DNA from 4 places in the Thermodesulfomicrobium thermophilum DSM 16697 genome. Region 4 is predicted to be linked to each of the others. Evidence: predicted binding sites of a transcription regulator. Region 4 holds the regulator's gene; each other region holds the start of a gene.
What was found. Region 4 encodes sigma-54, which starts transcription at its own class of promoters, with help from an activator protein. Its sites were predicted from a motif close to CTGGCACGGNNNNTGCTT; they were not measured.
Positions count from the first base shown of each region.

Region 1: a site for sigma-54 is predicted at 3,765-3,782, ahead of BR00_RS00240 (periplasmic heavy metal sensor). Genes of this name have one in related genera too.
Region 2: a site for sigma-54 is predicted at 1,791-1,808, ahead of BR00_RS00540 (ammonium transporter). Genes of this name have one in related genera too.
Region 3: a site for sigma-54 is predicted at 5,215-5,232, ahead of fliD (flagellar filament capping protein FliD). Genes of this name have one in related genera too.

Region 1 covers NZ_JCANTW010000001.1:39,845-47,419, forward strand. Annotated here, with positions in the region: gene BR00_RS00220 (hypothetical protein) at 1-123, shown strand, start outside; gene hisA (1-(5-phosphoribosyl)-5-[(5-phosphoribosylamino)methylideneamino]imidazole-4-carboxamide isomerase) at 133-888, shown strand; gene BR00_RS00230 (4Fe-4S binding protein) at 981-2,315, opposite strand; gene BR00_RS00235 (hypothetical protein) at 2,335-2,832, opposite strand; gene BR00_RS00240 (periplasmic heavy metal sensor) at 3,224-3,649, opposite strand; gene BR00_RS00245 (YeeE/YedE thiosulfate transporter family protein) at 4,149-4,889, shown strand; gene BR00_RS00250 (DUF6691 family protein) at 4,891-5,421, shown strand; gene BR00_RS00255 (monovalent cation:proton antiporter family protein) at 5,455-7,437, shown strand.
Region 2 covers NZ_JCANTW010000002.1:25,250-32,824, forward strand. Annotated here, with positions in the region: gene BR00_RS00535 (P-II family nitrogen regulator) at 29-370, opposite strand; gene BR00_RS00540 (ammonium transporter) at 380-1,747, opposite strand; gene BR00_RS00545 (hypothetical protein) at 1,957-2,766, opposite strand; gene BR00_RS00550 (chemotaxis protein CheX) at 2,768-3,229, opposite strand; gene BR00_RS00555 (RNA methyltransferase) at 3,285-4,040, opposite strand; gene ychF (redox-regulated ATPase YchF) at 4,048-5,142, opposite strand; gene BR00_RS00565 (ATP-binding protein) at 5,503-7,068, opposite strand; gene BR00_RS00570 (M48 family metalloprotease) at 7,298-7,575, shown strand, end outside.
Region 3 covers NZ_JCANTW010000015.1:90,935-98,509, forward strand. Annotated here, with positions in the region: gene BR00_RS08865 (radical SAM protein) at 1-816, shown strand, start outside; gene asnB (asparagine synthase (glutamine-hydrolyzing)) at 839-2,719, opposite strand; gene fliS (flagellar export chaperone FliS) at 2,719-3,090, opposite strand; gene fliD (flagellar filament capping protein FliD) at 3,106-5,184, opposite strand; gene BR00_RS08885 (flagellin N-terminal helical domain-containing protein) at 5,301-6,245, opposite strand; gene tsaB (tRNA (adenosine(37)-N6)-threonylcarbamoyltransferase complex dimerization subunit type 1 TsaB) at 6,355-7,104, opposite strand; gene rseP (RIP metalloprotease RseP) at 7,079-7,575, opposite strand, start outside.
Region 4 covers NZ_JCANTW010000014.1:234,038-241,612, forward strand. Annotated here, with positions in the region: gene BR00_RS08445 (PTS sugar transporter subunit IIC) at 1-242, opposite strand, end outside; gene BR00_RS08450 (PTS sugar transporter subunit IIB) at 256-720, opposite strand; gene BR00_RS08455 (PTS sugar transporter subunit IIA) at 720-1,127, opposite strand; gene rapZ (RNase adapter RapZ) at 1,187-2,065, opposite strand; gene BR00_RS08465 (PTS sugar transporter subunit IIA) at 2,071-2,526, opposite strand; gene hpf (ribosome hibernation-promoting factor, HPF/YfiA family) at 2,529-3,062, opposite strand; gene rpoN (RNA polymerase factor sigma-54) at 3,100-4,533, opposite strand; gene lptB (LPS export ABC transporter ATP-binding protein) at 4,639-5,358, opposite strand; gene lptA (lipopolysaccharide transport periplasmic protein LptA) at 5,355-5,876, opposite strand; gene lptC (LPS export ABC transporter periplasmic protein LptC) at 5,879-6,439, opposite strand; gene BR00_RS08495 (KdsC family phosphatase) at 6,415-6,963, opposite strand; gene kdsA (3-deoxy-8-phosphooctulonate synthase) at 6,947-7,575, opposite strand, start outside.

The DNA of each region.
Region 1 (7,575 bases), on a different contig from region 4:
CGCGGGCTTGTGGAAAATCTTTTCTTGGCGGGGAGGTTTGCCCGCCGCCAGGGCCGGTGGCTCTCTGCCGTGGAGTTGGCGCGGGAGGCCGTGGCACAAGGATTTCGGGAATTGGGGCTGTAAGAGGTTGGCATGATTGTTTTTCCTGCGGTGGATATCAAGGACGGCCGCTGCGTGCGTCTGCGCCAGGGAGAGGCCCATCAGGTGACGGTGTTTGGCGAAGATCCGGTGGCCATGGCGCTCCATTGGCAAGACCAGGGGGCGCGTTGGCTCCATGTGGTGGATTTGGACGGGGCGTTCAGCGGCGAACCCCGGAATCGGGACCTCATCGCCCGGTTGTGTGCGGCGGTATCCATCCCTGTGCAACTCGGCGGCGGCATCCGCAGCCGGGAAGTGGCCCAGGCCTATTTCGATGCCGGGGTCACGCGGCTCATCATCGGTACCATCGCCCTGGAGGACCCGGAGCTTTTCGCCGCGCTTTGCGCGGCATTTCCCGGCCGTATCGGGGTCTCCTTGGACGCCCGCGACGGTCGGCTCAAGACCAAGGGCTGGGTGGCGGACGCCGGGCTCACGGTGGAGGATGTGCTCCCCCGCCTCGAGGCGGCGGGGGCGGCCTTCGTGGTGTACACCGATATCAGTCGCGACGGCACGGGAAGCGGTGTGGATCCGTCGTGCTATGCGCGGCTGCTTTCCCTGACGCATCTGCCGGTCATCGCTGCCGGCGGGGTGACGACATTGGTTGATATCCAGCGGTTGTATCCCTTGTGCGCCCAGGGGCTTCAGGGCGCGGTCACCGGCAAGGCCATCTATACGGGCACTCTTGACCTCGCGGAAGCCATGGCCTGGATTGCCGCCCAGGAAAGCGCTGGCGCATCTTCGCCGCAGTAGGGGGCTGATGCCCGAAATGCGTGCGGCGCCACCTCGCTGCCCTGGCCGATCCCAGACGTCGAGGCAGTAGGCGGCTGATGGCGCCTTAGATGCTAGATGCGTGCGACTGCCAGGAACACGGCGTGCAGGCTCGCCGCCAGGCAGGTGAAGGCCAGGCGAGCTGTCTTGGGGGCGAGACCAAGATAGGCGTATTCCATGGCCCCGTGAGGGCAGGCGCGCACGCAGTCGCCGCACAGGCTGCACGTGAGTGCGGGTCGGCCTTTTTTGAGGTCCTGAATGCTCAGCGCGCTGTAGCGGCAGGTGGGAAGGCAGCGGCCGCAACGGGTGCAGGCGGCGGTGATGCGCAGGCGCCAGGGAAGGAGGCGTCCCATCAGATTGGCTACCAGTCCCATGGGGCACCAGAGGGTGCAATGCACCATGGTGCCGAGACGCCGGGAGGCCAGCACCATGACCGCTACGCCGCCGACGCCGAAGAGACCTGCCCCAAGAAGCGCGGTGCCCGTGGAGGCGCCGCTGGCGCGCAGCACTGCCGGGACGAGTATCGTGAGCGCCAAGATTCCCGTCCGCACTTTGGACGCCCAGGCCGGAAGTTTGCGTGGCCGTTGGGGCCCCAGGCGCGCCATGGTGTGGTCCCAGGCGCCGATGTAGCAGAGATGGCTGCACCAGGCCGGCCCCACGAGCAGGAGGCTTGCGCCAAAAAGAAGCAGCATGAAAATCCCGTGGCCCCGATAGAGCGGGCCGGCGAGGATGAGCGCAGGGATGGGCAGGTGCAAATTGCCGGTCATGAGGAAGATGCCCCATCCCGCAAGTCCCAAGAAGAGTTGTCCAAAGAACACCAGGCTGAAAAGGGCCCAAATGCGGGCACGAAGCGTGGACCCTCGTGGTCCGAGCAGGCCGCCGGTGACCCAAGCTGCGTAGAGGCCGAAGGCGATCTCCCACCAGGGGGCGGACCCTGGCAGGAATCGCTCTCCCAGAAGGAGCGGCATGGGGGCCTTGGCCTGTGCGACGCGAAGGGTTCCCCACACCAGGACAAAGGCGAGGGTTTTCGCCCATGCCGGGCCGTCCAGGGGGCCGAAGATATCGCCGGCGCGGGTGCGGGCAGTGGTGACCGCCGCCGCAGTAAAGGCAAGGCCCACGCCGCCCATGATGAGGATAAGCCGCAGCCACGGGAGATGTTGGGCAGCGCGCATGAAGGCGAGCTCCATGCCCAAGTGGGCCCAGAAGATGCCTCCCGCGGCAAAAAGCAGGAGCGCCAAGGGGCGCGGCAGCAGGCGCGGCGCGAGGGCCGCGGCAAGGCCCAGGGTGGCGCATGCCGCTGCCTGCCCGGGGGCGTTCCAGCGCAGGAAATGGGCGGCGGCCAGGAGGGCGAGCACAAGACTCAGGGCGCGCAGCCCCATGGAGGAGAGAGACGATGCGTTGGCCTGCATGGGGGGATGATGCGTGCTTCTACGTATTTTGCCTTTGACGCAGGTCAAAAACGGTGGAGTTTCGTCCCCGGCTGCGTCGCCGGGGGAGCAGGGTCGTGCGCCAAAAGGCGGGGCGCAGCAGGGTGTGCGGATCGCGGCGGACGCTGTCCGGGATGAGGTGGTAGGCCCGGTATCCGTGGGCGCGCAGCATGGCCCAGGCTGCCTCCAGGTGTCCGGTTTTTCTTGCTGCGAGCAGGGCCGCGTCGCGTTGGCAGCGGGAACCCAGCATGGGGGTGAAGATGCGGGGGTGAAAGCCGTAGCGTTCCAGCATCCGGCGCAGGCGCAGATATTCGTGGTAGCGGCACAGGGCGTCGGCCTGGCACAGGAGCACCACCCACCCTGCTGCGGCCGCGAGCAGGGGGCGCAGCAGGGCGCTGGCTTCACTGAGCCAAACATCGATCCCCAGACCCAGGGCCACGGTCTTGAGGGCCGTGAGATGTGGCAGGGGCGCTGCGCGCAGATAGTCCATAAATGGCATGAAGGACGTTTGCGGGGGGATCGCCGCTTCTGTCAAGAACAGTGCTTTTTGGGTGTTGCCGGATAATGATTTGTCACCGTTGGATGGGACGATGGAAATGCCTCCCATGAAGACATGGAAGAGGTATTCATGAAGACGAAGAGGAAGGAGGCGCGGCGGCTTTTGGAGATTGTGCGGGCGCTTGCCGGAGCGATCCCGGTATGGGAGGCGGCGAATATCTGGGGTTGCGCTATGGGCAGGTGACTTGCCAGAACAATCTGGGCTGCAAGGAGGGGCGAGGGCGTAGAAATGTGCGGGGCAGCGTGTGTTGGAGCGGGAGATGAAGGTCCGCCAAAGACAAAGTCCCGGAGGGAGTTCCGGGACTTTGTGGGGAGGAGGGAAGGAAGAAGGTTTAGTTGGTGGGGACGTCGTCCTTGTCCATCATCATGCCGCCGCCCATCATGCCGCCGCCCATCATGCCATGCAGCAGGGTGATGCCAAGTTCGCTTTTGACCTTGGCGCGAAAGGCCTCTTGCTTGCTACGCATCTGGGCCCGCAGATTGGTGAGTTCCTTGATCAGGGACTGGATGGTTTCAGGCTTGGTGTTGGGGTTGGCGGCCAAAGCACGCAGCTCGGTGTGTTTGGCCCACATGGCGTCCTGCAAAGGGGTCATTTCCGCTTGGTGGGCTTCCAGCAGGGCGTTAAAAGCCTCCTGCTTTTCCGGCGGGATCTGTGTTTGTCCCATCATGCCCATCATGCCACCGCGTCCCATGCGTTGGCCCATATTGGCGTTATCGTGCCCTGGACCTTGTCCGGGGGCTGCCTGGTTGGCAGCCAATACCGGAGTTGCGAAGAGGGCTCACAGGGCGATCGTTGCGATAGTCTTGTTTGTCCGTTTCATGTTGTAATCTCCTTGAGTTGAATGGTTGAGAGGAAGAGGATACTTTGCTTATATCCAAGGAACGTGCCAACACGTATGCGGCGTGGAATGCGGGTTTGCGCGGTAGTATTGGCCACAGCGGAAAAAAATTTCTCAGAAGCTCCGGTCAGTATGGTTGAAAAATATCCATCTCAGGATGCCATGAGTTTGGGATTGGAGCGGTGGTGATCTGCTTGCGGGTATTTTTTTTGAGGTTGCGGATAAGAGCGCTTTCTAGGCCCGCTCCAGCCGGGTTGGCCAGGCACAGGAACACGGAAGAGTACGTCGGTGGCCAAGATCGTTCTGAACGCCAAAGAGATGGTTCGCTTTGGGTGATCAATGTGCATCCTTGGGTGCCCTCTTCTTTTCCCCACAACATACTACACGTTTTTTTCTCTAGCTCTAGTTTATTTAGGATATGGTCGCGGTGGGATACTTTGTTAAGGAGAAATGGCTGAACAGCGCTGCTTGGGGGCCTGGATGGGCACAAGGGGGCGGCAGCTTGGCATTGCTTTTATTGTCCCAATTGGCGTATGCCGTTCAAGACGCCCTCGCTGCGGAAAGGCACACGGCGTCCAGAGGAGAAGTTTTTTTCAGATTCCTGCAGCAGAGGAGGAGCGGCATGGCACGAAGACATGGCGACGGAGGGTGGAGTCCGTATCTGGCCGGGGCATTGGTAGGTGTTTTGGCCATCATTTCCGCGTACGCGACCACGGCGTGGATGGAGAAAACCCACTATCTCGGGGCGTCCACCACGTTTGTTCGTGCCGCGGGCATTCTGGAAAAGCAGATCGACGAAACCCACGTGGAGCAGAACGCCTACTTTGCCAAGACCAAGGTGCGCGTGGACTGGCAGTTCATGATGGTGGTCGGGATCTTTTTCGGCGCGCTCGTGGCCTCTCGTTTGGACGGGAGTTTTCGTCACGAATGGGTGCCGCCCATCTGGAGAGACCGCTTTGGTCCGTCCGCGGCCAAGCGTGCCGTGGGAGCCTTCGTAGGGGGCGTGGTGGCCATGTTCGGGGCGCGCATGGCCAGCGGGTGCCCCAGTGGCCATGGATTGAGCGGCATGATGCAGCTCTCGATGAGCGCCTTTGTGGCCTTGGCCATGTTTTTTGGCGTGGGTGTGGTTGTGGCGTCGCTGATCTACCGGAGGAAGTAGCATGAACATCGATCAGATATTGGGCCTGGGTACTGGTTTCGTCTTTGGATTTTTGCTGCAGAAAGGCCGGGTGCTGCGCTTTGAGAAGCAGGTGAGTGCCATGCTGCTTCAAGACATGACGATCCTCAAGTTCATGCTCTCCGCCATTGCCGTGGGGATGGTGGGGATCGCGGCTCTGTCATCTGCCGGGCTCATTACTTTGAGCCACAAGGCCATGAACGTAGGGGGCGTGGTGGTGGGTGGCGCGCTCTTTGGCGTGGGCTGGGCTGTGATGGGCTATTGCCCAGGCACGGCGGTGGGCGCGCTGGGGGAAGGGCGCTGGCACGCGCTTTTCGCCATCGCCGGCATGCTGACGGGCGCTGCTCTCTATGCGGAGTTGTACCCGTTGCTGAAGGACTCGGTGCTCTCCTGGGCGGATTATGGAAAGATCGGCCTGCCAGGGACGCTGGGCGCCTCGTCGTGGGTGGTGATCGGCGTTTTTCTCGTGGCGGTTGCGTTTCTCTTTCGATGGTTTGAAAAAAAAGGACTCTAGGGCTGCTCTGCTTCTTTGGGTGGGAGAGAGTTTGTGGAACATCTGCGCTTCCTTTCTCATGAAGCGGGGCTTTTCGGCCTTGCATGCGGCTTTTTGCTGGTGGGGCACCGGCTGCGGGTGCCTCCCGTGGTGGCTATGCTTGCGGCCGGGATGCTGGCGGGCCCCCATGGTCTAGGCTGGATCGCGGACACCCACGAGGTGGAGCTGTTTGCGGAACTCGGCATTATCCTTCTTCTTTTTGTCATTGGGTTGGAGCTCTCCCTGGATGAGGTACGCCGTTTTGCCCGCCTGATTTTCGTGGGGGGGACGGTATATGTGCTTTTGTGCGTGCTGGGGGTGTTCACGCCCCTTTGGGGGGCTTCGGTGCCGTGGAATACGGCCTTGCTGGCGGGCTTTCTGGTGGCGCTTTCCAGTACGGCCATCGTCCTCAAGGGATTGGGGGATTGCGCCCAGATGAGCGCCCCCCACGGCCGCATCGTGGTGGGGATTTTGCTTTTTCAAGATATCGCTGTGGCCCCGATGATGATTGCCATCCCTATCCTCGCCGGTATTGTCGGCGATCCGGGACAGGCCTTGCTGGGCGTGGGCGTCAAGACGCTTGCGGTGGGGGGCTTGGTCCTGGTGGGTGGCCGTTTTGTGGTGCGTTGGCTCTTGGTGCGGGTGGCGGCGGCGCGCAGTCGTGAGCTTTTGCTCTTGAGTGTGCTTGCCCTGTGCTTGGGCATTGCCTGGGCCACGGGGTATTTGGGGCTCTCGCTTTCCCTAGGAGCGTTTTTGGCAGGTTTGGTGGTGAGCGACTCCGAGGTGAGCCACTCGGTGGTGGATGCCATCGTGCCCTTCCGGGACGTCTTTACCAGCGTCTTTTTCATGTCCGTGGGCATGCTTTTCGACACTCGGGTGTTTGTCTCCTCGTGGGCGTTGATCTTGGGACTTTTGGGGGCGTTGCTTGTCCTCAAGGTGGCGGCGGGGTGTGTGGCGGGCCTTTGTTTGCGCTATCCGCTACGGACCGCCCTGCTGGCAGGCCTCGCCCTTTTTCAAATCGGGGAGTTTTCCTTCGTGCTCGCGGGCGTCGGCATGCAGCACGGGCTTTTGGGGGTCACTGAATTTCAAATCTTTCTTTCTGTGGCCATCTTATCCATGGCCATCACCCCCACGCTTATTGCCTGGCTTCCCCGCTTGGGGGCGCGTTTGACGGACAGTTCCGGAGCGGCCTCCAGTTCTTCGGGGCCCAAATCCAAGCTCCGCGACCACCTCGTCATCGCGGGATACGGCATCGGCGGTCGGTATGTGGCCCAGGTGGCCCAAGAATCCGGCATCCCCTACGTGGTCTTGGAGATGAACCCCGAGACCGTGCGCCGGGAGCGCGCCAAGGGAGTGCCCATCGCCTTTGGGGATATCACGCAGCCGGCGGTGCTTTCCCATTGGAACATCGAAGAGGCGCGAGCCATGGCCATCCTCGTGTCCGATCCGGCGGCAGTACAGCGGGCCGTGATGGTGGCCCGACAGCTCCACCCTGGGATTCATCTGGTGGTGCGTACGCGCTACGTGGCGGAGATCGAGCCGCTCTTGGCGGCAGGGGCCCAGGATGTTGTGGTGGAGGAATACGAGTCGGCCATCGAGGTCCTGGTGCGGGTGCTCGCCGCCTATATGGTGCCTCTCGACGACATCGCCCGATTGGAGCGCCGATTTCGGGCCCAGGGCTACGCCGATTTGCGCGCCCCGCAGCGTGTTGCCACCTCATGTCCTGCGGGGGGCGCGTGTTCCACCCTGGACGTCACGGCCGTGCGCGTGGAGCCTGGATCGTTTGTGGAGGGGAGCACCCTGGCGGAGAGTGCCTTGCGGCAGCGCCACGGCGTGACCGTGGCGGCGGTGCGTCGGGGGCAGGAGGACATTCTGGCGCCTGGGGCGGATTGGCGGTTTGCCGTCGGGGATGTGGTGTATTTGGTGGGGAGTCTTGATGCCGTGAGCGAAGCGCTGCCGCTTTTCCGCTCCCCAGGAGGAGACGATGCTTCTCATTGAGATGCTGCGCCGGCTTTTTCTCAAAAAGGGGACCAGCTGTCCTGCCTGTGACGCCCTGCTGCCGCGTGAGGCCCAACGATGTCCTCGCTGTGGCAGGCAGGTTGCTGCGCCGAGGGCGCGTCCACAATCGTCCGTCAG
Region 2 (7,575 bases), on a different contig from region 4:
GGGGTGATGGCGAGGGATGATGCCCGGGCTAGCCCATGGCGGCCGGCCCGGTTTCTTGGGTGCGGATGCGGATGGCGGCGGCGCATTCCACCACGAAGATGACGCCGTCTCCTTCTTTGCCGGTGCGGGCACCGGCGCTGATGCCTTCCACCGCGGCTTCCACGAACTCGTCGTTGACACCGATTTCCAGGCGCACTTTTTTGAGCAGATTCACTTCCATGACCACGCCGCGGTAGGTCTCGGTGAAACCCTTTTGCCGACCGCTGCCGAGTACGTTGGTGACCGACATGTTGTAGATCTTGCGGCTATAGAGCTCTTGCTTGACGGCGTTCAAGCATTCCGGGCGGATGTAGGCGATGACCAGTTTCATGGGGCCCTCCTATTCGTTGGTGAAGATTTGGAAGCCGTTGTAGGCCTCCATACCGTGTTCGCTGATGTCCAGGCCTTTGAGCTCTTCTTCCGCGCTGACCCGCAGGCCCATGAGGGCGTCCAGTACCTTGAAGAGGACAAAGCCGCAGCCAAAACCCCAGGCCGCAATGGCCAGGGCGCCGGTGATTTGGGTGAGCAGGAGTCCTGCTCCGCCGCCGTAGAGCAGTCCCGTGGCCGAACCGAATCCTGGGGCGGCGAAGAAGCCCACGAGGATGGTCCCGAGCGTGCCGCACACGCCGTGTACCGAAGAGGCCCCCACCGGGTCGTCGATCTTCAGGGTCTTGTCGATGAACTCGATGCTGCGCACCACTACCAGTCCCGCGATGGCGCCGATGGCAAGGGCTCCCATGGGCGAGACCTCGGCGCACCCGGCGGTGATGGCCACCAGCCCCGCCAGGGTGCCGTTGAGGGCCATGGAGGTGTCGGGTTTGCCGAAGCGCATCCAGGCCATGGCCATGGCGGCCAGGGTGCCGGCGCAGGCCGCCAGGCTCGTGGTGACGGCGATGCAGCCGATGTCGCCCGTGGCTGCGGTGGTGCTGCCGGGGTTGAATCCGAACCAGCCGAACCAGAGGATGAAGACCCCAAGGCCGGCCAAAGGGATGTTGTGGCCGGGAATGGCCCGCGCCGCACCGTCCGGGCCGTATTTGCCGATGCGCGGCCCCAGGACGAGGGCGCCGGCCAAGGCGATCCAGCCGCCTAGGGCGTGCACCACCGAGGAGCCGGCAAAGTCCACGAACCCCATTTGGGCGAGCCAGCCCGCACCTTCGTCCCCAAGCCAGAGATTGCCCCAAGCCCAATGCCCGGAGATGGGATAGATGAGGGCCGAGATAGCGAGGCTGGCGGCAATATAGGTGCGAAATTGGGTGCGTTCGGCCAGGGCGCCGGAGACGATGGTGGCCGCAGTGGCCGCGAACACCGATTGGAAGAACCAGAAAGTCAGGGTCCATTGGCCCTCCGGCGTGGTGGCATCAAGGCCTGCCAGGGCAAAGCCGGACGTGCCAAAGACGCCCGCGGCGTCGGCGCCGAACATCAAGGCAAAGCCCACGAGAAAGTAGGCTGGCGAGCCGGCGGCAAAGTCCAGGAGGTTCTTCATGATGATGTTGGCGGCGTTCTTGGCGCGGGTAAAGCCGGCCTCCACCATGGCGAACCCGGCCTGCATGAACATGACCAGGATGGCGGCGATCAAGGTCCACAGCAGGTTGGCGCTGGATTGGGTGAAAAATTCTGGCGCTTCCGCCAGGGCCAAAGCCGGGGTCCCGAGGACCCACAGGGCGGTGAGCAGGGCCCGCCGCGGCCGAAACAGGGGATATGCGAACATACACACGCCTCCACACGATTAGGGTTGCAACATGCCGAGGGTAGTGCAGAGGCTGTGCCGAAGGGAAAACACCTTGAAATATTTTAGAAAAAGAGAAGGGCTCGCCGGATGCTTTATTCTTTTTTGTAAAAAATCATGGCGTTATATAGCAGGTTTTTGGAAAAGTTATACTTTTTTGTAAAAAGTATATTATATAAATATGTTGTCCTCTACCCCAGGTAGGCTTTAGCCAGCAGATAGAGGTCGGCATAGGGCACGCCAGCCTTGATGGCCGCCATCATAGCCGCGGACAGGGCCATTTTGCGCTCCGTGGCCGCGAGGATCTCCCGTTTCACGAGGTTTAAGCGGTATTTGATAAAATCCGCGTCAAAGCCGTCGGCAACCAACTCCAGGCCGTCTTTGAAGTAGGGGGATGCCAGGTATTCGCGCTGTTCCAGCACCGCCTCGACCCCGCTTTTGCGGGCGAGCTTACAGTAGAAGATGAGGTTGATGATGAGGGATTCGATCTTCTGCTTGTGGTCGATGCGCAGGAATTTCTTTTTGTTGAATCCCGGGTCTCCCAGGTGCTGGAGCATGAGGTCCGCCACTTCGAAAACCTGGCGCTCGAAGATGGGCGGCATGTGGAACTTGGACAAAAACCGCACCATGACCTTTTGCGGGTTTTCGTTGGCCACCATGCCTAACAGGGCGATACTCATGAGCGTGTACTTGCGCCCCAGGTCTTCGAGGATGGTGGCGGCGCGGATGCCTGCCAGTTCTTTGGCTTCGGCCGGGGAAAAGGACGAGGCTGCCAGTTCCAGGAGATAGCGGATGTACGGTTCCTTGGTGTGCCGGGCCTCCTCGGCCAGGAAACTGTCCCGCCGTTTGCTCTCCAGGGTCTTTTTCACGGAGAGCCAAAAGGCGGCCACTCCTTCCAGAGGCATTTCCAGGATGTCGAATTCCGGTGGCGTCCCCGGCGAGGGGGCGACGCTGGCGGCTTCCAGCAGGCGGGTGACGAGGTCGTTGATGGCCGCAGGCATGCTAGTCCTCGAGGCAGAACTCCACCGTAAAGGAGCCTGCCTGGGTGGTGAAGGGGATGGCGATGGGCTTGATGGAGCTCATGTGGGCGATGGTGTGGCCGTCGCCCATGATCACCGTGGGCGTGGACCCCTGGAGTTTGACGCCCATCTCCGACAGCCCCACCCGGACGTGGCCGGAGATCATGTTGGAGATCTCCCCCACCGCGTCCTGCACGTCCTGGAGGATGTTTTCGATGGCGTCGCCGAGCATCTGCTTGACCACATACACGGCCGTGGGTTTGTCGAAGGAGATGGAAAAGGTGCCGCGAAGGTCTCCAGTAATGCCGATGATGGCGGAGATGTCCCCCCGGGCGACGTTGTCTTTTTTGACGTATGGGGTCTCGGCGGCCACTTCCAGGGCGGCCACCGAGGCGAGGACGGTCTTGGTGGCCTTGATGAAGGGTTTGGCGAATTCTGGGTTCATGGGGCTCCTTGGGAAGAGAGGATGCCCCTCTGTTAGGGGACCACAGGCCCCGGGGTCAATCGTTCTGCGTGCGGCTCAGTCGCGCCAGCCGCCGAACCTGGCGGCACAAGCCCATGATCTGGTTGAACTCGTGGCGCCGGGGGGCGAGCCGGTGCACGAAACGTTTGATGGAGAGCATGAAGTAGTCCGGGTTGTCGGGCTTGATGTAGTCGATCTCCATGAGGGTTTCGCGCAGGGTGGCAAAGAGGAGCTCCTGCTCTTCGTGGTTGATGACCCGGTCCTTGGGATAGCGGGAAAGATGCAGGGGCCGTTCTTGGGCCGCGAGGAAGCACTCGTAGAGAAGCACGAGCACCGCCTGGGCCAGGTTGAGGGACGTGAGCTCGGTGCTCGTGGGGATGGTCACCAGGGCGTTGCAGATCTCGATCTCTTCGTTGGTGAGCCCGCGGTCTTCCGGGCCGAATACCAGGGCCACGCCGCCGTGGCGGCGTTCTTCCACGATGCGCGGCGCCGCTTCACGGGGGGTGAGGATGGCCTTGCGCCACCCGCCCAGACGGGCCGTGGTGGCGTAGGAGAAGGAAAAGGGCATGAGCGCCTCGCGCAGCGTGGGCACGATGGTGAGGCCGTCGAGCAGGTGCCGGGCATGGTGGGTGGCCAGCGGCAAGGCGCGCTCCAGGTCCCATTGCCACGGGTCCACGAGGATGATGCGCGAGCAGCCCATGTTGGCGCAGGCCCGGGCCACGGAGCCCACGTTTTCCGAGAACTTGGGCCGAAACAGGATGACGGCGATGTCGTCCAGGCGTTGCGGTTCCATGGGGCCCCTAGACGTTGAAGAGGAAGTGCATGACGTCGCCGTCACGCACCACGTATTCTTTGCCTTCCACCCGGAGCACCCCGGCGGCGCGGCATTTGGCCTCGGAGCCGTGGCGCACGTAGTCCGCAAAGGCGATGACCTCGGCGCGGATAAAGCCGCGTTCGAAATCCGAGTGGATGACGCCTGCCGCCTGGGGGGCCTTGGCGCCCTCGCGTATGGTCCAGGCCCGCACCTCTTTGGGACCGGCGGTGAAAAAGGAGATGAGTCCCAGGGTCGCGTATCCGGCGCGGATGACTTGGTCGAGGCCGGACTCGGTGATCCCATAGCTGGCGAGAAATTCGGCCGCCTCCTCGGGCGACAAGCCGGCGAGCTCTTCTTCCATGCGGGCGCACACCGTAATGGCCTGGGCTCCCCGGCGGGCGGCCAGATCCCGGGCCCGGCGTTGGTGCTCTGTTTCCGTGGCCAGGCCGGCTTCGTCCACGTTGAGTACGAAGATGACGGGCTTGGCGGTGATGAGCGGGGTCTCGCGCAGCAGCTGCGCCACTGCGGCGTCGTCAAGGAGTGCGGCGGCAGGGGTGCCTTCCGTCAGAGACTGGATGACGCGGCGGGCGGTCTCCAATTGGGCGGCGGCCTTTTTGTCCCCCTTGGCCTGCTTGGCCAGGCGTTCGGCGCGGCGTTCCATGGCCGCAAGGTCGGCCAGGAGGAGCTCGGTCTCGATGGTTTCGGCGTCGCGCACCGGATCTACCTCGCCGTCCACGTGGACGATATCCGGGTCATCGAAGCAACGCAGCACGTGCACGATGGCCTGGCAGTCGCGGATATTGGCAAGAAATTGGTTGCCCAGGCCTTCGCCCTGGCTTGCTCCGCGCACCAAACCGGCGATGTCCACGAAGTCCACGGTGGCCGGCACCACCTGCTGGGGCTGGACGAGCTCTGCCAGGGCGGCGAGCCGGGAATCCGGCACCGGCACCACTGCCTTGTTGGGCTCGATGGTGCAAAAGGGATAGTTGGCGCTGGCGGCGTTCTGAGCGCGGGTGAGGGCGTTGAACAGGGTGGATTTGCCCACATTGGGCAGACCGACGATACCGATGCTGAGAGCCATGTTCTTCTCCTTGCGGCGCAAAAAAAGGCGGAAGGCTCCGCCCGTGGACTCGCCCCCTAGCAAAGGGGGGCAGGCGGGGCAAGGGACGGTATCCCCTGGGACGGTATCCCCTGCTCCGTGGGGAATTTTGAGACATCTCCTTCAGGGTGCAGGGGGATGCCCTCTGCTGCGTCTCTTGGTCGAAGCGCCAGGGCGCGCCCTATTGCCGACGATGCCTCCCGCAGACGCGTTGGAAAATGGATGCGCCAAGCCGGGAATTTCCTGGCCTGATGCTGTTGCGAGGGCGGCCAACGGGACTTGGAGAAAACTGGAAAGCAGCAGGGGCGGAGGCACAGCCGAGCCGCTCCCGGGAGACTGGCATCACGCCACCTCCCAGCCCACGATCTGGCGCCTTGTCGTGCTGAACTCCACGCCCACTTCGATGACGGTGACGTCCGGGGCGCGGTATTTGGCGGCGTAGTCTTTCTTCTTGAGCTGGGCGAGGGCCGCGCCGGTGGGGGCGTCGCCGTCGACGACTTTGAATTCCAGTACCCAGACGACGTCCCCTGCCCGTACGGTGAGGTCGCAGCGGCCCATGAGGCTTACGTCTTCAGGAATGATGGTGACCCCCACCGCCGCCAAATGGCTATAGAACACACTGGCAAAATAGCCTTCGTACTGGGCCATGGGGTTTTTGCGGTACCAGTCCGCAGGGATGCCCACAAAAAGGCGCATCATGTGCTCTTTGAGCGCGTCGGCGTCACCGGCCTTGAGCATGGCGGCCATGGCATGGGCCGAGCAGGAAGGTCGCACCGGCACCAAGGCGCGGAAGAGGGACTCGTTGAGGGCCTTGCGCACCTCGCGGTTGGGGAGCCCCAGTACGTATTCCACCCCCTCTTCACTATCCAGCACCTCGGTAATGGTGAGATACCCGGTTTGCCACAAAAGCGCCTCAGGTTCGATACCATCCACGTCGAAGGCCGAGAGCAGGGCCTCGCTGGCATAGAGCCGCTCGAGACGCGGGGTGAAAAACTGGTGGCGCGTGAGCCACTCCACGAGAAACGTGGGGGTGGCGGTCTCGAACCACCAGGAGCGGAACTGGCGTTCCGCCAGAAGAAGGAGCACATCGAACGGATTGTAGACGCTCGTTTCGCTTCCCCAGTGGTAGCCGTTGTACCAGGCGCGCACGGCGTCCCGATCGAGAGCGCAGCCTTCCTTGATGGCAGCGGCGAACTCCGGGGCGAAGACCGTATCCAGGTCTACTTCGGTATAGCCGCAGATGGTGGCATATTGAGGGGACAGGGTGATGTCCCGCAAGTTGTTGAGCCCGGAAAAGAGGCTCACCCTGCTGAACTTGGACACCCCGGTGAGGAAGACGAAGCGCAGATCCGCATCCCGGCCCTTGAGCACGGAGTAGAGGTTGCGCAGGCCCTCGCGCATGGCCCGCGCCGTATTGGGATCGGTGAGGTTATCGAGGATGGGCTTGTCGTATTCGTCCACCAGGACCACGGCTTGGGTCCCCTGGTGCGTTGCTGCCTCGTGGATGAGGGCATCGAAGCGCACGGCAACGCCTTCGTCGCGGCTGGGAAGCACTACCCCCAAGCGCTGGGCATTGTGCTCCAGCTGGACGTGGATGCTGTGGTCTAAAGCTTGGCGGTCTTGGAGCACTCCGCTGGCAAAACTGATGCGCACCACCGGATGGCGCGTTGCCCAGTCCCAGTGATTTTCCAGATAGAGGCCGGAAAAGAGCGCTCGGTTTGCCACAAAGGCCTCGGCTAGGGTATCGAGGAAGAGGCTTTTACCGAATCGCCGCGGCCGGGAGAGAAAATAGTACTTCCCGCTTTCGGCAAGGCGCGCCACAAAAGGCGTCTTGTCCACGTAGTAGTAGCCCTCGCGCCGGATCTCGGCAAAGGTCTGGATGCCGATGGGCAGTTTCTTGCGGATCATGAAAACCTCCACGCCAGAAGAGACGACGTTTTCCGTGTACCTATGGGGACATGGGAAGTCAAAAGGAGCGAAATTTTCGCGACGCCAATGCGAGCGGCTTTTCCTGGGGGATTGCACACGCCGCAGGGCCAAAATGCCGGAAAGAAGCGCAAGGGGCGCAGAACATCGTGGGATGTGCCCTTGCCCTGACGGCGGCGCTGACGATAGGGGGAGGGTGAGGAGGACGCCCATGCTTTCGCGCCGCCGTTTTCTTGCCTTTCTCGCGACGTTGGCCGCGGCCCCGGTGTTTTCCGGGTGCGCCGTCAATCCCGTCACCGGCCGCAATCAACTTATGCTCGTGGGCGAGGACGATGAGATCGCCATGGACCGGCGCCAGTCGCCCCAGCAATTTTCTGCGGATTTCGGGCCAGTGCAGGACGCGGCCCTGAACGCCTACGTGACGGAAGTGGGACTGGCCGTGGCCCGCCAGAGCCACCGGCCGCAGATGCCGTACTCCTTTCGGGTGGT
Region 3 (7,575 bases), on a different contig from region 4:
CTCTCCCAAAGCAATCTCGCCTTCGTGGCGGACGCCGTGGACTGGTGCGGCCGGCAGGGCGCGGATTTTGTGATCCTTTCCCATCTCATCCCCTACCGCAAGGAGGATGCGGCGCAGAGCCTGTACACCGCCGTTTCCCAGCGCGCATTGGATTTCGCCCGTGCGGCGCTGGCAGAGTTCGTGGATCAGGGGCTCAATATGCGGCGTTTGGACCAAGTGTATTACCACCCCTTTCCTGGCCCCAAGGAGCGGCAATGGGTGGCTGCAGTACGCGCCATGCTGACCGCAGCCCAGCGCGAGGGGGTGGAGCTCCCCTTGAGCCGGGTGGTGCGGGCCCTGGAGCCCGAGGCGGTGACGCGGCGAAACGCCGTCGCCCGAGTCCTGGGGCAGGTGCAGCAGGTGGCGGCGCGCCACGGCATGGAGGTGGAGCTTCCCGCAACGGCCGTGCAGGAGCCCGGAGCTTGTCCGTTCGTGGCCACCCCGACCCTGGCTGTGGCCCAAGACGGATCGCTCAGTCCGTGCCATTTTGTGTGGCACAGCGCGGTGGTGTATCCTGAGGGGCAGGCGGTGACCGTAGCCCGACGTATCCTCGGGCGCCTTCCTGCAGACGATCCGGTGGCGGTGTGGAACAGCCCCCAGGCGCGACGTTTCCGTGAGCAGGCGCAGGGGAGCTTTGCCCGGTGTTTTGACTGTAACGTCGTGCCCTGCAACTTCGTGGACGGCAGTCCGGAGCCGTTCGTCGCTGACTGCTACGGCGCCGAGGTGCCGTGCGGGGTGTGCCCGTGGGTGGGCGGCGGCTTTGCCTGCCTGGGTTAGGCGGCGGCTTGGCACGCCGAGGCTAGGCCGTGGCGCTTTTGAGGAACTGCTCGTGAAAGAGATGAAGGAAGAAGGCCACCACGAGGATGCCTGCGGCGTCTTCGCCCCCGGCGTCGAAGCGCGCCAAGGCGGCCTCCAAAAATTGCGGGCGGAAGTAGTCGAGACGCCGCACTGTGGCGGGGGCGAGGGTGTCGCCGATCATCTCCCGGAACGTGCGCACAAACCAGGGCGCGGGCGCGGCGAGGGGTTGCTTGCGACGCTGGCAGATGGCGGCAGGAAGGATCGGGGTCATGGCGCTCTTGAGCAGGGCCTTTTCGGTGAGCCCCCTGAGCTTCCAATGGGCGGGGATCCGAAAGGCCCATTCCACCAAGCGGTGATCCAAGAACGGCGAGCGCAGTTCCACCCCATGGGCCATGCTCATGGTGTCTCCCAAAAGCAGGGTGAGTCCGGGCAGACGCATGTGGGCCTCGAGAAACAGCGCCTGATCCACGAGGCTGCGCGCAGGCGGCACTGCGGGGATTTCTTGGCTGCGCTCGTGGGCGTTGGCGGCCATGGCCGCCAGGGTGGAGTCGCTCATGAGGGCCGAGGCAAAACGGAAGGCCTGAAAGCGGTAGGGTAGGCTCGGATGGCGGCAGGGGGCGGCCTTGAGGTGGGCGTACCAGCCGGGGAGCGCGGCGCGGTCCGTGCCCGGCGGGAGCACGCGGCAGAGCAGGGGCAGGCGGCGTTGGGGTGCCCGCTCGATGAAGGGCAGGAGTTTCAAGAACTTGAAATAATCGTAGCCGGCAAGCACCTCGTCGGAGCCGTCGCCGCAAAGGACCACCTGAAATCCCAACTTTCGGGCCGTGCGCGCGAGTAGATAGAGCGGCAGGTGGAGCAGCGTCACCAGCGGGGCTTCCAAATGCCAAATGAGGCGCGGCAGGTCCTCGGGCTCCAGGTGGCAGCGGAATTCGTGGTGCTGGGTACCGGCGTGGCGGCTCACCATGCGGGCAAAGGGGGATTCGTCGCTGTGGTGCTCGGCAAAGGTGATGGAGATGGTCTGCACCGGGGCCGTGCTGTGCCGTGCGGTGAGGGCGGCCACGGCGCTGGAGTCGATGCCGCCGGAGAGGTAGCAGGCCACGGGTACGTCGGCATGCAGCCGCTGGGCGACACTTTCGGAGAGGAGGTGGGTGAGCTGGGCTGCGGCTTCGGCGCGGCTGGCCGGAGGATCGAGGTCTTCGGGGAGCTGCCAGTAGCGCTGCGGGCGCAGGCGCACGGGGGCGTCGTCTGCGCAAATCGTGCACCAATGCCCAGGGGGCAGCTGGGTGACGGCGCGCACGAAGGTACGGGGAGGCACGGCAAACCCGTAGTCCATGGCTTGGGCCAGAGCGGTGGGGTCCAGGTTCCGGGGCACCTGGGGATGGACCAGGAGGGATTTGATCTCCGAGGCGAAGAGGATGCCGTCAGGGACCTGCGCCATGACCAGGGGTTTTTTGCCGAGCCGGTCCCGGCCCAGGGTAAGGGTGCGGCGCTGCGGCTCCCAGAGGGCGAAGGCAAACATCCCGTGCAGGCGCACCACGGCGTCTTTTCCCCACGTCATGAGGGCCGCAAGCAGCACCTCGGTGTCCGAGCGTGTGGCAAAGGTGTGCCCTAGGGCCGCAAGCTCGGCGCGCAGTTCCTGATAGTTGTAGATCTCACCGTTGAAGACGAGTACCGCCCCGGTGGGCGCATGGACCATGGGCTGGCTGCCGCCAGGGATATCGATGATGGCCAAGCGCCGCGAGGCCAAACCGCAATGGGCGTCGGCAAAAACGCCTTCGCCGTCCGGGCCGCGGTGCGCCATGCGCTGGGCCATGGCGGAAAGCAGGGCCTGGATTTCCCGCTTTTGGCGCGGGGCGTTGGTCAGCAGTCCCGCGATGCCGCACACTATTTGGGTTCCTTGACGATTTCCGCAAATGCCGAGCGCAGGGTCTCGAGGATCCCCGCCACTTCGTCCAGCAAGGCGGGATTCATCTGGATGTTGGCGTTCACCAATTGCCAGGTGCAATAGGTGTAGAGGCTGTGGAGGTTTTGCGCCAGTTCGCCGCCTTTTTCCTTGTTCAGAGAGCCGTCCAATTCCGCGATGATGTCGAGCGCCTGGGAGATGAGGATGCCTTTGGTGGCGTAATCCTTTTCCAGCATCTTGGTCTTGGCTTGCTGCAATGCGGTGATGGCGCTTTCGAAGAGCATCACCACGATGTGGCCCGGAGTGGCGGTGGTCACTTGGGTTTGGCGGTATGCCAGGGCTGCACGCTGCATGCACGTACTCCTTGTCTAAGAGTTTTTCGGCAGGCTGTTGATTTGGGATCCCAGCATGGAGGAGAGCTGGTCATAGGTGCCGAGCGTCGCCTCCAGGTTGGCAAAGCGGGTGCGCAAGGTGCTTTCCAGGAGGGTGAGGCGCTTTTCCTCGTAGGCGATTTTGGCGTCGATACTGTCGATGATGTCTTGGTAGTTGTCTTCGAGGATCTTGAGCGGCCCTTCCAGGGGCGCGGTCAGGCGGCCGACTTCGTCACCCAGCTCCAGGGCCTTGCCGTTTTTGATGAAGATGGTCCCCGAATAGGAGCCGTCCGTCATATCCATGACATCGATGACCAGACCTTTGGCTGGATTGTCGTCACCGATGGCCGTGATCTTGGTGCCGTCGATGGAGGCGGGGTACCCGCCGATGGTGGGAGGTGGGCTGGCGCTGATACTCCCGCCGGAGACGGTGTAGGTGACGGAGAATTCGCCGGCTTGGGTAACCCCACGCACCAGGGAGCTGAATTGAAAGTGGGGCGAGGCGGCGGCCACGTACTGGCCGGGATTCAGAGGATCTTCGACCATCTCCTTGGTGCTGGGCACGGAGTCCGCGGCAAAAAGCTTGGCTACGGCCTGAGGATCGGTGTTGAGGGCCGAACGCAGGGCCGTTTCGTCGAGCACCAAAAGACCGAAGGTGGGAGAGCCTTGAGCGGTGTCGGTGGTGATGCCCACACTGCCCAAGGAGGTGACCGGATCCAGGTCGCGGTCAAATCCCAGACCCTTGGAGGCGAGGATATTCTTGATGCGCTGCTGGATCATCTGCAGGCCGTAGTTGCCGGTGAGCAGCGACCCCGTGGTTTGGGAGCCCACGGTGGTCACCTTGGTTTGTTCCTGGATTTTGGTGAGTACGGTATTCACCTCGTCCACAAAGGTCTTCACCTTGTCCACGACAGCGGACACGTCCGTGGCCGTGGTCAGGGTGGTTTGGCCGGCCTGCACCAGGTTCATGGTGATGCCGGGGATGATGTCGCTGATGGAGTTGCTCGCCCGCTCCAGGTAGCCGTCGGTGGCCCCTTGGGTTTGGGTGAAGGCCGATGCTCCGAGTCCGGCGAGGGTGGTGCCGGGATAATCCACGACGCGCACCGTATTGGCCGCTCCAGGGGTCCCGGTGAGCACGAGCACTTGGGAGCCGGATTCCGTGGCAAGGCTGGCCGAGACCCCGCTGCCTAAGGCGTTGATGCCGTCCACCAGATCCTGGAGGGTGGCGCCGGCGCCCAAGGAGACGGTGTAGAGCGTACCTCCGGCGGCGAACTTGAAGTCTCCGGGGGTACCGGAGAGGGGGGCCGTTGCCGCGGTCAGTCCCGTGGATGCCTGCAGGATGGTGGCCGTGGGCGCAGGGGTCACGGGCCAGCCGTCGACCCGCAACTGGGCGTTGGCCGCGTTTTGGGTCTGGACGAAATCTGCGGAGGAAAAGCCGGGCACGGTGGTGAGTCCATCGTCGATGAGGACGTCGTTGCCTGCGCCAAGCTCCATGCCTCTGAGCTGCAGACGGTAGCCGCTGCCATCGTTGATGAGGGTGGCGCGCACCAGATTCTGATTTTGGGAATGGGCGTTGATCATGTCCGCGAGCTGTTGCAGCGTGGTACCTGCTGCCACGTCCACGGTCATTTGGGTGGACCCTACCACCAAGGTCATGGAGCGGGCGGCGCCGCCGGTGACATCCGCGCTGGGGGCGGAAAAAACTGCCGTGCCCATGAGGGTGTCCGTGGCGGCGAGCCCCACCACCTCCACGGTATGCACCCCGGATTCGGCGCTGCTGCTGGCTGTGGCGGTGAGGGCTGCTGGGTTGGAAGACACGGTCTGTTTGGCGAGAAATTCGTCCAAGGAGTCCATTCCCGACAGGGTGGTGCGCAGGGTCAGCAGCGCGCTGTTGAGTTCTTGAAAGGCTTGGGTTTTCTTTTCCCACGTGGCTTTCCATGCCTCCAGGCGGCGCTGGTGGATGCGTTCCGTATCCACCAGTTTGGTGACCATGGAGTCGAAATCCGTGCCTGAGCCCAGCCCCGTAAAGCGGATGGCGCCGGAAAGGAGCTCCGTGCTTGTCGTGGTGTCGGCCATGAGGTCCTCCGCGAAAGTCTATATGCTATTATGCAATGGCCGTGCCGCCTTTTCTATGAAAAATGGCCGGGCCGCGGCGCGCGACCCGGCCATTTGGCCGCGGGTTGGGGCGGGGGCTATCCGCCGATGAGCTGCAGGGCCATCTGCGGCAGGCTGTTGGCCTGGGAGAGCATGGCCACTGCCGACTGGGTGAGGATCTGGTTGCGCACGAACTGGGTCATTTCCGTGGCCACGTCCACGTCGGAGATACGGGACTCGGCGGCCTGGAGGTTCTCGGCCTGGATCTGCAGATTGGTGATGGTGTTTTGCAAACGGTTCTGCAGGGCGCCCAGGTTGGCGCGGATGTTGTCCTTGGAAACGATGGCCTTGTTGAGGGCGGCCAGGGCCTCTTGCGCCGCCTGCTGGGTGGAGATGCTGTAGCCTGCGCCGGCAATTCCGGAACCGTTGTCGCGGCTCGAGTCTGCAGCGTTGCCCACGCCCAGGGCCGATGCCGTGGCGGTCTGGATGGCGATGTAGTAGTAGTCCTCGGCGGAGCTGTTGCCCGTGCCGAAGTGGACCTTGAGCGGGCCGGTGGAGTTGAGGCCTGAACCATCATGCGCGCTGGCCCAGTCCACCACGTGCGGGGTAGAGGCCGAGAGATTGCCGTTCAAGAGATAGATGCCGTTGAAATTGGTGGCGTTGGCGATTCGGGTGATTTCCGAGGCCATGGCCTGGTACTCGGAGTCGATGATGAGGCGCTGGTCCGAGGTGTAGGTGCCGGTGGCCGCCTGTTCGGCCAGTTCCTTCATGCGGATGAGCTTTTCATCGATGACCTGGAGGGCGCCGTCGGCGGTCTGGATGAGGGAGATGGCGTCGTTGGCGTTGCGGATGCCCTGTTTGAGGGAGGCGATGTCCGCGCGCATGAGTTCGCGGATGGCGAGCCCGGCGGCATCGTCCGCTGCGGTGGTGATGCGCAGGCCCGAGGACAGGCGGCGGGTGGATGTGGCCAGCGCTCCGTAGGAGGAGCTGAGGTTCCGCGCCGCGTTCATTGCCATGAGATTGTTGTTGATGACGAGAGACATGGTGGTTTCCTCCGTGAAAGGGTTTGGCGTCCGTGCCGATGTATTCCGTGTGTGCCCTTTGTATCGGCCGCTGGCGGCAATACTTTAGGGCGATTTCGGAATTTTTGGGTCAGGACAGGGGAGGAAGGTCCACGAACTCGGGGATGTGGCGCCGGGCCTCGGCCTCGGAGAGGCCGCGGGCCTGGGCGATGGCGGGGAGGTTTTCTTCGGCGTCGCTTGGACGCAGATAGAGGGGCGCTGGCGGATGGCGATGGAAGGCGGCCGTGGCGGCGGCGGTCATGAGGGTCCCGGGCCAGGGGGTGTCGAAAAACATGGGAAGGGCGGTGACGGTATCTGGGAGCTCCAGGCGACGGATGCCGCTGCCTACGGCAAGTCCCGGCTGGGCCTCCACGTGGGCGCGAAACTCCTGATGGGAGAGGGGCCGGACGGGGCGGGTGGGGCGGCCGTGCTCGAAGCGCTGCGCGTAGACCATGTGGGCGCGGGCATAGGTGGCCACCCACAGTCGTCCTGAGCAGGGGACCTGGGCGGCGAGCAGACGGTGGAGCTCCAGCCCCGCCATGGGGATCTGGGCGCCCATGCCCAGTCCTGCCACGGTGGCCAGGGTGATGCGCAGCCCGGTGAAGGACCCCGGGCCGCACACCGCGGCGATGCCGCCAAGATTCGTGGTTGCGATTCGGTGCGCTGCAAGGATGCGTGCGATGGCGGGCGCCAGCACGGTCACCGAGGCGCCGGGGCAGTGGATGGTCTCGGCGTGGAGCACGGCGCCTTCCTGCCCCAAGACGATGTGGAGCAGATTTTCGGCGCCGCATAGGACGAGCAGCGGGGCGCTGGTGTCAGGGGATGTGGCGGAGGATGTCATTGACGGTTGCCAAAATCATGAGGGTGATGAGCAGCGCCATGCCGATGCGCAGGGCGACCTCCTGCACCTTGGCCGGAAGCGGGCGGCCGGCGATGGTTTCAAGCAAATAGAAGAGGATATGTCCACCGTCCAGCACCGGGATGGGCAGGAGGTTGAGTACACCCAGGTTGACGCTGATGAGCGCCGTGAGCGCCAAAAGCTGCACGAGTCCGCTCTGGGCTTCGCGGTGGATGAGCTCGGTGATGAGGATCACCCCGCCCACGTCGCTCCACGGGATGACCCGTTCGATGAGCTTGATGATGCCCTGGAGCATGAGGCTGGTGACCTGGCCGATATGCCGCAGCCCTTCCCAGGCGGCCTCGGGCACGGAGAGCATGCGGCGCTCGGTCACCCCGGCCGGGGCGATGCCGAGCATGGGAGCGCGACGCATTTCGCCAAATATGGTGCGTTTTTCCTGCACCTGCGGGGTGG
Region 4 (7,575 bases):
AGAGTGGTGGCCGCAAGGGTGAAGGCAAGGAGGCCGTTGGGGGGCACGTAGGCGCCGGCGGGAAAGAGGTCGAGCCAAAGAAGTTCGAAGAAGACTCCTATGAAAACGACCGAGGCGTCCGCCGTGGCTGCGCCCCAGAGCAGGGCTGCGGCTATTGGTCGGTGGAGGAGCGAGGTGTCGACGCAGAAGCGCGAAAGATTGAGGAGGGCAAAAAAAAAGCGCTGAGCATAAGGGTCGGCCAATGGGGATCGAAACTCATAAGTGCACCGTGACGGATTTTCCCGGCACACACCGGAAATCGAGCTCCACGCCGTGGTCGTGAAAGAAGATCAGGCATGAGCGGTCTTCTTCCGACACGCATACATGGGCGCAGAGTTGCTGTTTTCCGGGGCCGTCGTGAAGGTTGCCGATGTTGACGCTGTGGATGCGGCAGCCGCTGGTGTAGGCCAGCTGGGCGTCCGGGCAGGTGGCGAAGAGCACCATGATGTGCGGATCCGCGGCTTGGGTGTGGAGACTTTCCAGCACAGAGGCCAATTCCGTGACCCGGCAGCAGAGGAACGTCACGTCATCGGGGATCGCCAGGCGCATGATTTCCTGGCGTAACGGGTCTGCTGCCAAGTCATCATTGGCCACCACCAGGATGCTCGCCCCTACGTAGGGCATCCATGCTTCGATGACCTGGCCGTGCACCAGACGGTTGTCGATGCGAAACCAGAGCATTATTCCGAAACCTTACGCCGCAGGACCTCGCCGGCCACGAGGATGCCTTGTTTGCCGGCGGATTTTGCCTCCAAGGCCACTTGGTGCAATGTCCCCGAGCGGTTGGTGAGCGCTTTGAGCAGGAGGGGGAGATTGACCCCGGAGACGACTTCCACCTTCCCCTGAAGAAGCAGCGAAAGACTGAGGTTGGACGGCGTGCCGCCGAACATGTCCGTGAGGATGAGGACCCCGTTGCCGCGGTCCAAGCGGCGGACGTGGTCTTTGATGTCTCCGAGGATCGTATCCATGGGACGGGTGTCGTCCACTGCCACCACGGCGCATCCTTCTTGGGGGCCAAGGATGGTTTGGGCGGCATCGAGCAGATGCTCACCAAAGGTGCCATGGGTGACAAGCAGCACGCCGATCATGATTCCTCCTTGGGGGTAAGTCCCGCACAGGGCATGGCGTGCCTAGCGTTTCTTTGGCCTTATGGCAATGTCCAATGACGGTGCTCGACGGTTACGGTGCGGCCTTGAGCCCGGAAGTGGGCGCCTACGCGTTCCGCAACGGCGACGGAACGGTGGCGGCCTCCGGTGCAGCCCAGGGCCAGGGTGAAGCGGAAACGGCCTTCGGCTTCGAGAAGCGGGATCATGGTATCCAAAAGTCCTATGAGCTTGGGGAGAAATGCCTGGGCAATAGGGTTTTCGAGGACAAACGCGGCCACTTCGGGGTCCTGCCCGGTGCCTTGCCGCAGGGAGGGCTCGAAGTAGGGATTGGGGAGGAAACGGACATCAATGACGGTATCCGCTTCCGAGGGCATTGCGTGTTTGAACCCAAAGGTGATGAGATGCAGACGCATGCCCTGTGGAGCACTGCTCAGTGTCTCCCAGCGGCTTTGGATGGCGCGGCGTAGATCGTGGATGGAATAGTGGGTGGTATCGATGACGAGGTGGGCGCCGTCGCGGATAACGGCCAGGAGGGATCGCTCGGTTTCAATGGCTTGCTCAAGGCCGGGGGTGGTTGTGCTGAGCGGGTGGGGACGCCGTGTGGCGGCATAGCGCCGCAGCAAGGTCGAAGTGGAGGCTTCAAGAAAAAGCACCGTGGGGGTGGGATGGAGTTTGGCGAGGATTTCCTGCCATTGCTGGGCGAGGGCCGGCTGCCGGAGATCCATGCCCAGGGCCAGTCCGGCATAGGCATCTGCGGAGGAGCGGAAAAAGAGGTCCACAAGGTCCGGAGCCATGGCTGCCGGCAGATTGTCCACGCAAAAAAGCCCCATGTCCTCCAGGATGTTCAGGGCCGTACTCTTTCCAGACCCAGAAAGGCCGGAAACGATGACCAGGGGCTTGGTGGCTGTGGGAGGGGCCATAGAATTCAGGGCAGTGGGTAGGAGGTCATGAGTTCGAAAAGTTGGGAGGGCGGGGCGCTGAGAAAACTTTGGCGGAAGCTTGTATCCCGCAAGAGGCGCGCCAGGGAGGCCAATACCTTGAGATGCATACCGGCGCCCCCCGCTGGAGCGAGTACCAGCGTAATGATGTGCACTGGTTTATGGTCGACGCTGTCGAACTCCACGCCTTGAGTACTGCGCCCCACGACGACGGCGATATGGTCCAGCCCGTCCACCTTGCCGTGAGGGATAGCAATGCCATCGCCGATGGCAGTGGAACCAAGCCGTTCCCGTTCTAAAAGGATTTGGACGACGGCCTCCGGGGATACGCTTGGGAAAAGTGGTATGACCGGGCGCACAAGTTCGGCCAGGACCTCGGTCTTGGTCCTGGCCGAAAGTTCAGGAAGTACATGACTTGGATGGAGAAATTCGGAAAATTGCATGATTAGATGCCTGGATCGATGAGTCCGAACCCACCACTGCTTCTGCGATACACCACGTTGATGCGTTCGGTCTCGGCGTTGAGGAAGACGAGGAAAGTGTCTTCGGTTGTTTCCAATTGGAGCGCAGCCTCCGCCACAGTCATGGGTTTGGGGTCGAAGTGGTCGCTGCTTTCCACGACCGTGTGTGGAGCACCCTCGGATTGTTCCAGGCGAAGCACGTCCATGCGCACCGGAACCCCTTTGCGACGTGTTTTGTTTTTATCGCGGATTTTCCGCAGTTGGGCTTCGAGTTTCTCCCAAACCAAATCCACAGTGGCATACATGTCATTACTTTCGTCTTGAGCAGAGAGGTGAAGGTCTCTGCCCACGAGGACGACTTCGGCGATATGCCGGTACTTCTCCACCTCAAGGTTGACCTGGAGCTCCGTGTCGTCTCGATCTCCAATATATTTGACGAGTTTTTGGAAACGATCCCGGGCGTATTTGCGCAAGTGGTCCGAAGGCTCGAAATTTTTGAAGTTGAAGACGATGTTCATAGCAACCTCCTTGCGTTCGGTTGGGTCGAATGACCAATTAGAGAATCCGGCGTCTTCGGGAAGAAGACTCGATTCCCAGTACCGCACGGTATTTCGCCACAGTCCGGCGGGCGATGTTGATATCCAGGCGCTCTTTGAGCACCGCAGCAATCTTCTCATCGCTGAGCGGGTGCGCCGGGTCCTCTTCGTTGACCAATTGTTTGATGATGGCCTTGACGCTTTCGGAGCCCACCTCAGAGCCGTCGTCCATGGAAAGTCCGGAGTTGAAGAAAAATTTCAGCTCGAACACCCCATGCGGGGTCGCCACGTATTTGTTGCTGGTAATACGGCTCACCGTGGATTCGTGCATGCCAATGTCCTCGGCCACATCCTTGAGCACCAGAGGCTTGAGCTTGGTGACCCCGTGACGGAAAAAATCCTGCTGGAAGCGCACGATGCTCTCCATCACTTTATAGAGCGTCTTTTGGCGCTGCTGCAAGCTTTTTAAAAGCCATTGGGCGGAGCGGGCTTTTTCTTGGATGTAGTCTTTGTCGGGGCCTTGGCCGCCTTGGAGCAAGGTATCGTAGTGGGAACTGATCTGCAGGCGAGGCAGCCCCTCTTCGTTGAGCAGCACCACGAATTCGCCGTCGAACTCGTGCACGAACACGTCCGGGCTGACGTACACCGTGGCTTCGCTGCCAAAGCTTGCGCCCGGCAGAGGTTCTAGGCTTTGGATGATATCCAGGTAGGCGCGCAGGTCTTCCAGCTCGATCTTGAATTTCCGCGCCAGTGGTTTGAAACGCTTGCGTTCGATGTCTTCCAGGTGATCGCGCACCAAGGTGGTGAGAATGGGATCGTCTTGCCCCAACACCTCAAGTTGCACCAGCAGGCACTCCCGCAGGGAGCGGGCCGCGACGCCCACCGGGTCCATGCGCTGGATGCGGGCGAGCACCGCCTCGATGGCCTCGCGCTGGGCGCCGGTCTGCTCCATGAGATCTTCCAGGGTGGCCGTGAGGTAGCCGCGGGAATCGAGATTGCCGATGATGGCTTCGCCAATGGCTTGGCTCGCCTCGTCGAGGTCGGAGAGCCGCAGTTGCCAAAGCAGGTGGCCTTCCAGGGAGGGCTTGCCGGAGATGCGTCCTTCCCAGGGGGTCATTTCTTCTTGGAGTTCGGCTTCCTTGTTGTGTTGCTTACTGGTGCTCGCAAAGTCGCCTAAATAGGTTTCCCAATCGGCGTTGCGCAGCAGGTCTCGTTCGTTGCAGGAGAGGGCCGCTGTGGCGAGTTCCGGGGGAGTGGAAGGGACGTCTTCCGTGATCTCGGGCGTGGGGTGGTCCGTGGCTTCTTCTAAAACCGGATTCTCCAAAAGTTCCTGCTGGATAGCCTCCAGAAGTTCCAGACGGGAAAGCTGGAGCAGCTTGATGGCCTGCTGGAGCTGGGGAGTCATCACCAGCTGTTGGGTCAATTTCAGATTCTGCCGCAGTTCCAATCCCATAGACGTTTCCTTTGCATGGAGGGGATGCCCTCGTGATGCTTGCCTTCTGCCATAGACGGCTGGGCCTGGCAATGTCTTGATTTTTTCTGGGATTTCTTTTTCCGCTTACAGGCAGAATCCTTCACCCAGATACACGGAGCGGGCCATGGGGCTGGCCACGATGTCGTTGGGAGTGCCGGAGAGCACGACGCGTCCATCGTGAACCAGGTAGGCGCGGGTGCAGATGGCGAGGGTTTCGCGCACGTTATGGTCCGAAATGAGGATGCCGATGCCCCGTTGGCGCAAGTTGGCGATGATGCCTTGAATGTCGGCCACGGCCAAGGGGTCGATACCCGCGAAAGGCTCATCGAGCAGCAAGAATTGCGGTTTGCGGATGAGGGCCCGGGCGATTTCCAGGCGTCGGCGCTCGCCTCCAGAAAGGAACGACGCCGGCTGGTCCGCCAGGCGGAGAATCCCCAGTTCTTCGAGGAGATGTTGGGCCGTGCGCTCCTGTTCGGAGCGTGGGAGCCCGGTATATTCGAGGACGATGCGCAGGTTGTCTGCCACGGAAAGATTGCGGAATATCGAGCTTTCCTGCGGCAGATAGGAAAGGCCGAGAAGGGCGCGGCGGTGAAGCGGCAGGCGGGTGATGTCATGCTGATCGAGAGTCACCGTGCCGGCGGACGGGGTGGTGAGGCCGGCAAGCATGTAGAAAGTCGTGGTCTTGCCCGCCCCATTGGGACCGAGCACGCCGACGATCTCGCCGGGCTGCACCTCCAGGTCGATGCCCCGTACCACCTCCCGCCGTCGGTAGCGTTTTATGAGCCCCAATCCTACGAGGCTCATGGCTTCTTCTCCAACAATCCGGGGGTTGTCTTGGGCGCAAGGAAGATGGCCTCCACCCGTTGTTTGGCGCCGCCGCGCACCTCGCTTTTGCCGTCTTTGAGGTACAAGACGATGACCTCGCCGCGGATGCTGTTTTTGCCCTCACGAACCTCAGGATTGCCTTCCAGGGTGACGGTTTCGGTGCGGGCGTCGAAGGTGGCCCGTTTCCCGGTGCCGCTGCGGTTTTGGGTGGTCTGGATGCGCACGTTGCCTTCGGCGACGATGGACCGCACTTTGCCCTGGGGGGATGTGGCCGCGGCCTTGGATGCGCCTTCCTCCAGATGTACGGTGACCGTATCGGCCCAGAGCTCCATGTCCTCACGGGTGGCGTGGACCGCGCCGCGAAAGACGATTCGTCCGGCTTTTTGGAGATATTCCATGGAGTCCGCTTGGATGGCCACCGGCTGCTCTTCTTGGGCAGGCGCAGCCAGGGCCGGAGGGGCCAGGAAGAGACCGAGAAGTATGAGAACAGGGAGCATGGTCATTTCCTTTCAGGGTGGATGACGGCCTGGACGCCGCCGGTGGCAATGATACGCTCTTCGGAAAGAAACACCTGGACTTCCGGAGCGTCGAGGTCAAGGCGCGGGCCGCGCACCTGCACAGATCCCGCAAAGACGAGGCGGGCGTCCGCCTCGTTGTAGCGCATGCTCTGGGCGCTCATGGTGTGGTCGCGCATCTGTGCCGTGAGATTGCCCACGAGTTCCGCTTCGCCGCGTTTTTGCCACACCTGGCCGTGGAGGGCCGTGGCAGTGATGGGCCCGTGCGGGCTGAAATAGTGGATGCGCGGGGCGGTGATGCGCAGGGTGTCGGTGGCCTGATCGTAGTCCGCCTGCTGGCCGTCCAGCTCCCACAGAATGGTGCCGTTTTGGCCGTGGGTGAGATGAGGATCGGTGAGCTGGAGCGTGGCCTGGAGCGGCGGAAGGGAGGGGGCAGGCTCAGGGGTCCACATGCGCAGGGCGATCCACGCGCCGCCGAGAGCGGTAAGGACGCCGCTGACAAGGAGAACACCCCACCAGATCAGCCGTTGGTCCAATGGGCGCATATGGATTCCCAATGTCCTTGAGCGCGGAGGATCAGCTCTACGGCGTCGCGCACTGCGCCGTTGCCGCCACCGTGGGGCGTGACCCACAGGGCTTGGGCCAGGATCTCCGGCCGGGCGTTGGCGACGGCCAAGGGGAGTCCCACCGCCCGCATAGGGGCAAGATCCACGAGGTCGTCGCCCAGGTAGGCCGCCTGCTCCAGGCTCAGGTTTTCGTCGGCCAAGATGCGGGAGAGCGAGTCCATTTTATGATGAAATCCCGGGTAGTAATGGGAAATTCCCAATTCGGTCACCCGGGCGCGCACCGCTGCGGAGTCCAGCCCCGTGATCACCGCGAGTTGTAGTCCTCCGTGGAGCGCCATTTTCATGCCCAGACCGTCGTGGACGTGGAAGCGTTTTTGGATGTGGCCGTGGGCGTCGTAATAGAGTCCACCATCGGTGAGGACGCCGTCCACGTCGAGAACGAGGAGCCGAACTTTGCGTGCTGCCTCCACGACGTGGGCAGGAATTTCAAAGGATTGGGGCATGAGGGAGACTCCACAGGGCTTGGATTTCCCGAAGTAGCGGCTCGAGCGCGGCAAGGGGCCAGGAATTGGGGCCGTCGCACAGGGCGCGCTCGGGCTCGGGATGGGTTTCCAAAAAGAGTCCCTGGCATCCGCAGGCCGCTGCAGCGCGGGCAAGGCAGGGGACGAAGCGGCGGTCCCCGCCGGAGCGGTTTCCTTGGCCGCCCGGCAGTTGCACCGAGTGGGTGGCGTCGAAGACCACCGGATAGCCGTGGCCCGCCAGGATGGGCAGGGAGCGGAAATCCACCACCAGGTTGTTGTAGCCAAAAGAAGTGCCTCGCTCGGTGAGCCAGATGCGCGTACCGCCGGCAGCTTCGATTTTGGCCACCGCGCCCGCCATATCCCAGGGCGCCACGAACTGGCCTTTCTTGACATTGACGATACGCCCGGTTTTTGCCGCAGCCTGGAGGAGGTCCGTCTGGCGGCAGAGAAACGCCGGGATTTGGATGACGTCCGCCACTTCGGCCACGGCTTGGGCCTGACCAGGCTCATGGATGTCCGTGAGGATGGGAAGGCCGGTGCGTTCTTTGATCTGGGCAAGCCACTGGAGGCCAAGCGTAAGGCCAGGGCCGCGGA